3 regions of the Promicromonospora sp. NPDC110617 genome follow, and region 2 is predicted to be linked to each of the others. Evidence: riboswitches for the same ligand, from Rfam matches in the RefSeq annotation. Region 2 holds a riboswitch; each other region holds the start of a gene.

Region 1 (3,180 bases), on a different contig from region 2:
CCGCCGTCGGCCGCGAACACCTTCTGCGGGGCGAAGTAGTAGGCGTCGGTCTGGCGCAGGTCGACCGGCAGCGCGCCTGCCCCGGACGTCCCGTCGGTGAGCACGACGGCGCCGTCCGGCCCGGACGGGCGCAGCACCGGGGCCATCGCGCCCGTGGAGGTCTCGTTGTGCGGGGTGGCGTAGGTGTCGACGTCGTCGGCGGCCTCGAGGTAGGCGACCGTGCCCGGCTCCGCCTCGATCACCTGGGACGGCTCGAGGAAGGGCGCCCGCGACGTGGCGGTGGCGAACTTGGCGCCGAACTCGCCGAAGGCCGCGTGCTGCGCCTTGCGCTCCACGAGGCACAGCGTGGCGATGTCCCAGAAGGCCGTGGCGCCGCCGTTGCCGAGGACCACCTCGTACCCGTCGGGCGCGCCGAGCAGCTCCGTGACACCCTCGCGAATGCGGCGGACCACGTCCTTGACGGGCGCCTTGCGGTGCGAGGTACCGAGCACGTGGGCGTTCGCCACGAGATGATCGACCTGTACCGGGCGCACCTTGGAGGGGCCTGAGCCGAAACGGCCGTCGGTGGGCAACAGGTGTGTCGGGATTGTCAGTGGCACAGAACTAGACTAGAACCTGGGCCGACGCCCGGGGCGCCGAGCCCAGGGCGACTGGACGGCTGCGCGCATGACGGGAGCTGACGTGACGGATCTGATCGACACCACCGAGATGTACCTCAAGACGATCTACGAGCTCGACGAGGAGGGCATCACCCCCCTGCGCGCGCGCATCGCGGAGCGCCTGGGGCACTCCGGCCCGACGGTGTCGCAGACGGTCGCGCGCATGGAGCGCGACGGGCTCGTGATCGTGACCGGGGACCGCCACCTGGAGCTCACCGAGCTCGGGCACGACAAGGCGATGCGCGTGATGCGCAAGCACCGCCTGGCGGAGCGCCTGCTGACCGACGTGATCAAGCTCGACTGGGAGCACGTGCACGTCGAGGCCTGCCGCTGGGAGCACGTGATGAGCGACCTCGTGGAGAAGCGCCTCGTCGGCCTGCTCGACCACCCGCACCACGACCCGTACGGCAACCCGATCCCCGGCCTCTCGGAGCTCGGCGAGGCCTACACGGACGTCCCCTTCCTCAGTGGGGTGATCTCGCTGCCCTCCGCGTTCGAGGCGGCGGCCAAGAAGGGCGTGAAGGGCGAGCCGCTCGCGGCGTCCCTCACCCGGATCGCGGAGCCGCTGCAGACGGACGTCGAGCTGCTGGCCCGCCTGTCCGACGCCGGCCTTGTGCCCGGCTCGCGGATCACGGCCGAGCTCAGCGACGGGACCTACACGGTGACCGTCGACGGCGCCGGGACCGCGCTGGAGCTCGGCGAGGACCTGGCGCGCCACCTCTTCGTCGCGACGGCCTGATCCCGGCCGCCCCACTACCGGGGCGAAGAGGCATGAAATGGGCAGTTTTGTCGGAAAGGTGTCACCCTGTGTCCGACACGGCATGACATTCGTTGCCGGAACGTGACATCGGGGGTGACGTCGGGTACGTTCGGACCGCTCCCGCGGAGTTTATTCCGAGGGAGTCTCCGGACGGACGCCGAACTCTGTCACCGGCCGGGGCCCCAAGACGACCGCATGACAGAGGCGGGGGACCCACCATCGGGCGCCAGGGTGCGTCCTCGGGGTGAAGCCGGGTAATCCTTCGGGAGTGCACGGCCGGGTGATTTCTCCCACCCGAACCCGACAGCTGACCTCGAAGGCGTACAAGGAGAGGTACTACGTGACCGCACGTACCACCCGCGCACGCCATCGTGCTGCGCGACGCCCCGTGACTCCGCTCACCGAGCTTGCTCAGAACGCCGCCGTCGGTCGTCGTACCGCGGTCGCCGCCGCGGGTGGCGCGCTCCTGGTCTCCACGTTCGGTGGCGCGATGGCAGCGCAGGCCGCTCCGATGGAGACCGGCCACGCCAAGATGAACTCGGTGGACCTCAACGCGCTGACGTCCCAGGCCCGCGAGTCCCTGTCGAACGCCCCTGTCGTGACCGTCGCGCCCGACGCCGAGCTGAGCGTCGAGAAGTCCGCCGTCTCGGTGGTCTCGGCCGCCGACAACGAGGACTACCAGGCCGAGCTGGCCGCCCAGGAAGCCGAGGAGGCCGCTGAGGCGGCCGCCGCCGAGGCAGCAGAGGCCGCGGCCACCGCCGTGTCGACCGCCTCCTCGTCCGTCGACGTCCCGGCGTCGGCCATCGGCAACTCCGTGATCTCCATCGCCAGCCGTTACATCGGCGTCCCGTACGTCTCCGGCGGCTCCAGCCCGAGCGGTTTCGACTGCTCGGGCTTTACGTCGTACGTCTACGCGCAGCTCGGCATCTCGCTGCCGCACTCCTCGTCGGCGCAGGCCGGCTACGGCACGCAGGTGCCGGCGTCGCAGGCCCAGCCGGGCGACCTGATGTGGACCCCCGGTCACGTCTCGATCTACGCCGGTGGCAACACCATGATCGACGCGTCCAAGCCGGGCACCGTGGTCGACTTCCGCACCATCTGGCAGTCGAACCCCACGTTCATCCGCCTGGGCTGACCGCAGGCACGCAGTACCGCAGCAGAGCGCCTGTCCGGGAGATCCGGGCGGGCGCTCTGCTTTGCCATCTTTCTGCCGTCTTTTTGCCTCCGGATACCCACGACGGGCGCCCCGCCGGTAGCGTTGGAGGGCAAAGATGCACTGCTGAGGAAAGGACTGGCGATGACTCGATCCGAGGTCGTACTGGTCGGGGTGGACGGATCGGCCGCGAGTCTGCACGCGCTGGACTGGGCTACCGCCTACGCGCACCGCGTGGGCTGGGCGCTGCACATCGTGTGCAGCTATTCACTGCCGTCATTCACCGCCGCGTCGCTCGACGGCGGGTACGCCGCGCTGGACGACACCACGATCCAGGAGGGCGCCAAGGCGGTCCTGGTCGAGGCGGAGAACCGTGTGGCCGACGCCGGGGTGCGCGCCACGACGGAGGTCGCGACCGGTGACGCCGCTGGTGTGCTGGTGGAGCTGTCCGCCGACTACGGGCTCGCCGTGGTCGGGACCCGGGGCCGGGGCGGGTTCACGGAGCGGCTGCTGGGCACGGTGTCGTCCGCGCTCCCCGCGCACGCGAAGTGCCCGGTGGTCGTGGTTCCGCTGCGCGCCGAGACCAACCGCGGCGTCTCCTGGACCCC
Region 2 (3,180 bases):
GTAGATCTCGCTCGGCGGCAGGTCGGGGATGCGCCCGGCGGACGCCTGCGCGTACGCGTCCTGGAGCTGGGTGAGCGACTCGTTGACGTGCAGCGTTCCGCTGAACGCGGCCACGGGGTCGACGTCGTCGCGCAGCCGGGGCAGCCGGCGCAGCAGCATGTTCACCTTGAGCTGGGCGCCCTCGGGCCCAGGCCCGGCAACCCCGGCCCGCCCCGGCTCCGCGGAGGCCGAACCGGAGGCCGCGCCCCGCCCGGCCACGGCGAGCAGGCGCTCGAGCTCGGCCGGCGCGCACCCCGCGAGCACGTGCCCGGCGGTCACGCCCCGGGTGCGTCCGGCGGCGTCGGTCCAGGCCACCTCGGCTCCCACGGCGCCGGGGTCGACGGCGGTGACGGTCGCCGACGTGACGATCGTGGCACCGGCCGCCAGCGCGGCGTCGCGCAGGGCACCGGAGACGGCGCCCATGCCGCCCACCGGCACGTCCCAGTCGCCGGTCCCGTTGCCGATCACGTGGTAGAGGAAGCAGCGGTTCTGCCGCAGGGACGGCTCGTCGACGTCGGCGAACGTGCCGATCAGGCCGTCGGTGGCGGCGACGCCCCGCACGACGTCGTCGGCGAAGGTGCGGCGCAGCACCTCACCGAGGGGCTCCTCGAAGAGCGCGCGCCAGGCCTCCTCGCCCACGCCGTCGGCGACGAGGTGTCGGACGGCGGAGCGCGGGAGCAGGGGCTCGGTGAGCGTCGGGGCGAGGCGGCGGGCCACCTCGGCGGTCATCGCGTAGAACCGGCCCCAGGCCTCGAAGTCGGCGTCGGAGCCGGTGAGGCGCCGGAACGACGCGCGGGTGGCGGCGTCGTCCTGGGTGTCGACCAGCAGGCCGCCGTCCGCCACCGGGGTGTACGACGACCAGCGGCGCCGCACGAGGCGGACCGGCAGGCCGAGCTCGTCGACGATCCGGCGCGGGAGGAGCGAGACCAGGTAGGAGTAGCGCGAGAGGCGGGCGTCGACGCCCGCGAACGGGCGGGCCGAGACGGCGGCGCCGCCCACGTGGTCGGCGCGCTCCAGGACGAGGACCGAGCGCCCGCCGCGGGCCGCGTAGGCCGCCGCGGTGAGGCCGTTGTGACCGCCGCCCACGACGACGACGTCGTACCGGGCGCGCAGGGGGTCGAGCAGGGAATCGGGCATGCACGCCATGGTGACACGCGGCACTCATTGCCAGGAACGTTCCATCACAAGATGGTATGTGACCTAATCGTGACATTTCCGCAACGGACGAGTACGGTCGATCTCGCCGCTCCAGCAACGGGGAGGTCCAGGCCCGGACGCCGAATCCTGTCACCGGTCCTGAGCAGCCAGAACGTGACAGGGGCGGGGGAACCAGGTAAGCCGGGCACGCGAGTGTCCTCGGGGTGAAGCCTCCTTGTGAGGCCGGGTGATCGCTCTCCCCATCCGAACCCGACAGCTCACCTCGTAGGCGTCCGAGGAGATCACTGGTGACCGTACTCACCGACCGCACCCACGACTGGGCGGACGACCAGGCAAACCGACCCAGCAACCGGGGGCGGCACCGCGCCGAGGGCCCCGCTCTCACCCCCTTCACCGCTCTGACCCAGACAGCAGCCGAGAATGCCGCCCGTACCGGCGCCATCGCGGTCGTCACGTCCGGCATGCTCGCGTCGGTCTTCACCCAGACCGCCCACACCGCGCCTGCCGAGTCCCACACCCAGACCACGCTCGCCAACAAGACGTTCGACACCAAGACCCGTGCGGGCCTGGCCGAGAACCTCGTGACCAAGGTCCAGGTCGCCCACGACGCCGACTTCCAGGCCGAGCAGGGCCACGTCACCGTGACCCCGTACGCCGAGACCGAGGCCGGCATCGCCGAGGCCAAGGCGAAGGCCGAGGCAGAGGCCCGCGCCAAGGCCGAGGCGGAAGCCAAGGCGAAGGCCGAGGCGGAGGCGAAGGCCGCCGCCGAGGCCGCTGCGGCAGCTGCCGCCGAGGCCGAGGCCGCCACGGCGGCAGCGTCCGAGTCCTCCGCGGACCTGGGCCAGCAGGCCGTCAACCTCGCCCTCGAGTACGTGGGCGTGCCCTACGTGTGGGGCGGGGCCTCCCCCAGCGGCTTCGACTGCTCCGGGCTCATCCAGTACGTCTACGCCCAGCTCGGGGTCAGCCTCCCGCACAGCTCGGCCTCGATGTCGACCGTCGGCTACCAGGTCTCCGCCGCGGAGGCCCAGCCGGGCGACATCGTCTGGACGTCCGGCCACGTCTCGCTCTACGCGGGCGACGGCATGGTCGTCGAGGCACAGCAGGAGGGCGTCCCCGTGCACTACACGGAGATGTGGCAGACCAACCCGGTGTTCATCCGGGTGACGGGCTGACGCCTCCCGCACCGCACGCCGGAGCGCCCGTGCAGCCGATCCTCGGACGGCTGGACGGGCGCTCTGCTTCGTCGCCCCGGTCGGGTAACGTCCCCGGCGTGAAGATCCTCGTACCGGACGTGCCCTTCGACCTCGACTTCCCGTCCCTGCTGCCCGACGGCGGAGCCTCCTTCGCACCCGGTGGCACCGACACCGTCGCCACCTACGCGATGAACGAGCCGATCCCCGCCGAGCACACCGACGCCGAGCTGCTCGTCACCTGGTCCAGCCCGCCCAAGATCGTCGCCGACGCCGCCGAGCGGCTGACCGGCCTGCGCTGGGTGCAGACCCTGTCGGCGGGCCCGGACGTCGCGCTGCGCTCCGGGTTCGCCCCCGACGTCGTGATCTCCTCGGGCCAGTCCCTGCACGACGACACCGTCACCGAGCACGCACTGGCCCTGATCCTGGCGTCGGTCCGCCGGATCGACGTGTCCCTGGCCGCGCAGCGGGAGCACCGCTGGGCCAAGGAGATCGCGTTCGCCCAGGCCGACGGCGTCACCGGCCGTGAGTACTCGCTCGACGGCGAACGGGTGACGATCTGGGGCTTCGGCTCGATCGCCCTGCGGCTCGCGCCGCTGCTCACCGCGCTCGGCGCGCAGGTCACGGGCGTCGCCTCGCGGGCGGGCGAGCGCTCCGGGTACCCCGTGGTCGACGCCGCCGGCCTCGACGCACTGCTGGCCGAGACGGACCTGCTCGTCTCGCTGCTGCCCGCCGTGCCCGCGACGCGGCACATCCTGGACGCCCGGCTGCTCGGCCTGCTGCCGCCGACCGC
Region 3 (3,180 bases), on a different contig from region 2:
TCTCCTGCACGGCGAGGAGGGCGGGTCCGGCCGCCTGGAGCACCCACACGGCACCGGCGGCGGGCAGCCAGCCGAGCAGCTCGATCGGCCTGCTGTCCACGGTGAGGCCGAACGCGATGCCGAGCGCCACGGCGAAGACCCACCACGTGCCGGTCGGGGACACCTCGTTGCCGGGCACGAAGCCCCAGAACCAGCCGTCGACGAGCACCACCGGCAGGGCGAGGGCGACACCGCGCAGCGCCGCCGGCCCGAGGCCCGCCAGGAGCCCGGCCCCGAGGCCGACGATCCCGGCCGCGCAGGTGACCACGAGCATGCCGAGCGGCATGGCGTCGCCGGGGACGGTCTCGCGGGCCGCGAGCCACCAGGAGGCGCCGCCGGCTCCGGCCATCGCGAGCAGAGTCCCGGCGATCGCGGCCCCGGCACCCCCTCCGGCCGAACGGGCCAGGCGGGCGGTGGCCCCGGCGAGCACACCACCGAACAGCGCCATCACGACGAGGCCGACCACCGCGCCGTCGGCCGTGAAGGGAAGCGGAAGGATGCCCGCCGCGGCGGCGTCAGAAGCCTGCGCAACGCCGGTGACCTGGTACGACAGCTGCGCGAGCCAGGGCAGAAACCCACAGATCCACCAGACGATCGCACTGATGGGAAACACCCACCAGGCGGAGATACGGGAGTGCGATTCGCCCATGCCGCCGAACGCTAGCGGATGTGTGATGTCGGTCATAACCCCTGACGCCCGGAACGGCGCAAATCTGCGTCTTCGTTGGGTCAGACCGTAATGCGTAACCCGATCGTGACTTTTTCCGTGAACGTGTGTACTTTGACTTCTGCTCCACCCCCACGGTGGAGTCGCGATCCGGACGCCGAGTCCTGTCACCGGTTCGTGACCAGACGTTCAAGACAGGAGCGGGGGACCCATTCCCGGGCGACAGCAGGATCGTCGTCCTCGGGGTGAAGCCGGACGGAAACCCCCCAGTAGCCGTGCGGCCGGGTTGTACTCCTACCCGAACCCGACAGCTGACCTCGCAGGCGGTACAGGAGACATTAGGTGACGAACTCCCTCCGCGGACGGCATCGTGACAGCCGCCCGGCCCAGACACCGCTGACCATCCTCGCTCGTACCGCCACCGAGAACGCCGGCACTGTTGCCCGCCGCGGCGCGCTCGCCGCAGCCGCCGGTGGCGTCCTGATCTCCACCATCGCGACGACGGCCCACGCGGCCCCGGCGATGGACCTGAAGACCGACGTCAAGACCGCGAAGCTCAACTCGGTCGACCTCAACTCCCTCACCGCGGTGGCCAAGCAGTCCGTCGCCGCCGCCCCCACCGTGACCGTCCCGGCCGACGCGAAGATGCCGATCGAGATGGAAGCCCTGGGCGCCTCCACGGGGGCCGACGGCGAGAAGGGCGAGGGCCCGGCGGTCGTCTCGGTCGACGCGCCGGACCCCGTGCCGGTCGGCCAGCAGGCCGTCAACATCGCCTTCAACTATCTGGGCATCACCTACGTGCTGGGCGGCAACTCGCCGTCGGAGGGCATGGACTGCTCGGGCCTGATCCAGTACGTGTACGCGCAGCTCGGCGTCTCTCTGCCGCACTCCTCGAGCGCGATGCTCAGCTCCGGCTACCAGGTCACCTACCCCGAGCCGGGCGACATCGTCTGGACGCCAGGCCACGTGGCCCTCTACGCGGGCAACGGCATGATCATCGAGGCCTGGGCCGCCGGCATGCCGGTGCGCTACACCGAGATGTGGCAGAACAGCCCGACCTTCATCCGCGTCGTCTGAGCCGGAGGCGCAGCGCAGGGTGAGGGCCGAGGAACGAGGCACTCGCCCGGAGCGGAGCCGCAGGCTCAGACGACAAGAAAACAGAGCCTGAGCCGCCAGCAGGACCTTCGCGGGGCGCCGCCTTCGTACCGAGCCCGGTACGGAGGCGGCGCCTCTCGCGTGCGCCCGGGACGGCGGGCTACTCCGGCCAGTCGCAGCTGTCCGCGATGAAGGCGAAGAGGTCGGCGCGCGCCGAGTCCGGCATGGGCACGTAGACGACGTGCTGCGGCACGCCGTCGACGCTCGCCGTCACGGGCAGAAACGTGCCGCGCTTGTCCTCGCCCACGGCGTGGGCATCGCAGCGGGCAGGCACCACGGGCAGGGTGACGCTGCCGGAACGCTGCCCGTCGAGCGCGGAGCCGGTCCAGCCGGAGTCCTCGCCGTCCGGGTCGGGGTTGTTCATGATCGTGGTCCCGGCGATCCGGTCGACCGTGACCTCTGGCCCGCCGTCCACCGGGTCGACCCGCAGCGTGACCAGGGCGGTGAGCTCTCCGCCGCGCGTCCCGACGGGGATGTCCGGTTCGACGGCGAAGCTCGCGCCCGCCGCGACCGCGGCCGTGGCGCAGTCCACCGCGTGGTTCCGTGCGAGGTGCCCGCCGGGGTCGCCCACCTCCGCGACGACGACGTCGGAGGCCGGACCCAGGTCGTCGAACTCGCCCCGGGCCAGCGTGATCGTGGCCGACGGCGCGGCGTCCGGCACCGGCTCCTCCGGACCCGCCGGGAAGCCCGCGCACTCCGCCTCGCCCAGCTCGACGTAGACGTCCCGCGTGGTACCGGGCCGCAGCGCCGGGGTGCGGTTCTCCTTGGTGGGGTGGGACGGCCCGAAGCCGTCCGCGTCCAGGGCCCCCGACACCAGCGTGAGCGTCTCGTCCGAGTCGTTGGTGACCGCGAGGACGACCTCGCGGGCGGCGTACTGCGTGCGCCCCTGATCCACCTGGACGCTGAGGTGGTCGGCGATGTCGTCGGGTACGGGCCCCAGCGTCGACGACGGCGTGGGCGCGCCCGAACATGCGACCGCGGCCGCCCCGACCAACGACGTCAGGACGACGACGAGGGTGGTGCGGCCGCGGGCCACAGCGGTCAGGCGGTCTTGCGCCGACCGAAGATCGCCTGGGCGATCAGGATGACGATGATCGCGCCGATGACCGAGAACAGCCAGCTCTCCCACGACCAGAACTCGTCGAAGTTGATGTTGAAGATGAGTCCGCCCAGCCAGCCGCCGAGCATGGCGCCGAGCACGCCGAGAAGCAAGGTGACCCAGAAACCGCCCGGCTGCTTGCCCGGGATGACGATGCGAGCGATGACACCGGCGATCAGTCCGAGGATGAGAAAGGCCCAGAAGCCCATGGCATTTTCCT

What was found. Region 2 has a riboswitch for cyclic di-AMP ahead of ACZ7LE_RS16935 (C40 family peptidase). Riboswitches for the same ligand answer to the same signal wherever they lie in the genome.
Region 1: it holds a riboswitch for cyclic di-AMP, as region 2 does, so the genes downstream of both, ACZ7LE_RS23130 (C40 family peptidase) here and ACZ7LE_RS16935 (C40 family peptidase) in region 2, are expected to answer to the same signal.
Region 3: it holds a riboswitch for cyclic di-AMP, as region 2 does, so the genes downstream of both, ACZ7LE_RS01005 (C40 family peptidase) here and ACZ7LE_RS16935 (C40 family peptidase) in region 2, are expected to answer to the same signal.

Annotation. Positions count from the first base shown of each region.
Region 1 covers NZ_JBVKBM010000004.1:294,629-297,808, forward strand. The annotation lists gene serC (phosphoserine transaminase) at 1-599, opposite strand, end outside; gene ACZ7LE_RS23125 (metal-dependent transcriptional regulator) at 682-1,398, shown strand; cyclic di-AMP (ydaO/yuaA leader) riboswitch at 1,565-1,757, shown strand; gene ACZ7LE_RS23130 (C40 family peptidase) at 1,808-2,554, shown strand; gene ACZ7LE_RS23135 (universal stress protein) at 2,717-3,180, shown strand, end outside.
Region 2 covers NZ_JBVKBM010000002.1:1,377,793-1,380,972, forward strand. The annotation lists gene ACZ7LE_RS16930 (phytoene desaturase family protein) at 1-1,176, opposite strand, end outside; cyclic di-AMP (ydaO/yuaA leader) riboswitch at 1,332-1,483, shown strand; gene ACZ7LE_RS16935 (C40 family peptidase) at 1,485-2,369, shown strand; gene ACZ7LE_RS16940 (NAD(P)-dependent oxidoreductase) at 2,468-3,180, shown strand, end outside.
Region 3 covers NZ_JBVKBM010000001.1:234,625-237,804, reverse strand. The annotation lists gene ACZ7LE_RS01010 (hypothetical protein) at 1-688, opposite strand, end outside; cyclic di-AMP (ydaO/yuaA leader) riboswitch at 854-1,047, shown strand; gene ACZ7LE_RS01005 (C40 family peptidase) at 1,049-1,783, shown strand; gene ACZ7LE_RS01000 (hypothetical protein) at 1,962-2,897, opposite strand; gene ACZ7LE_RS00995 (GlsB/YeaQ/YmgE family stress response membrane protein) at 2,903-3,169, opposite strand.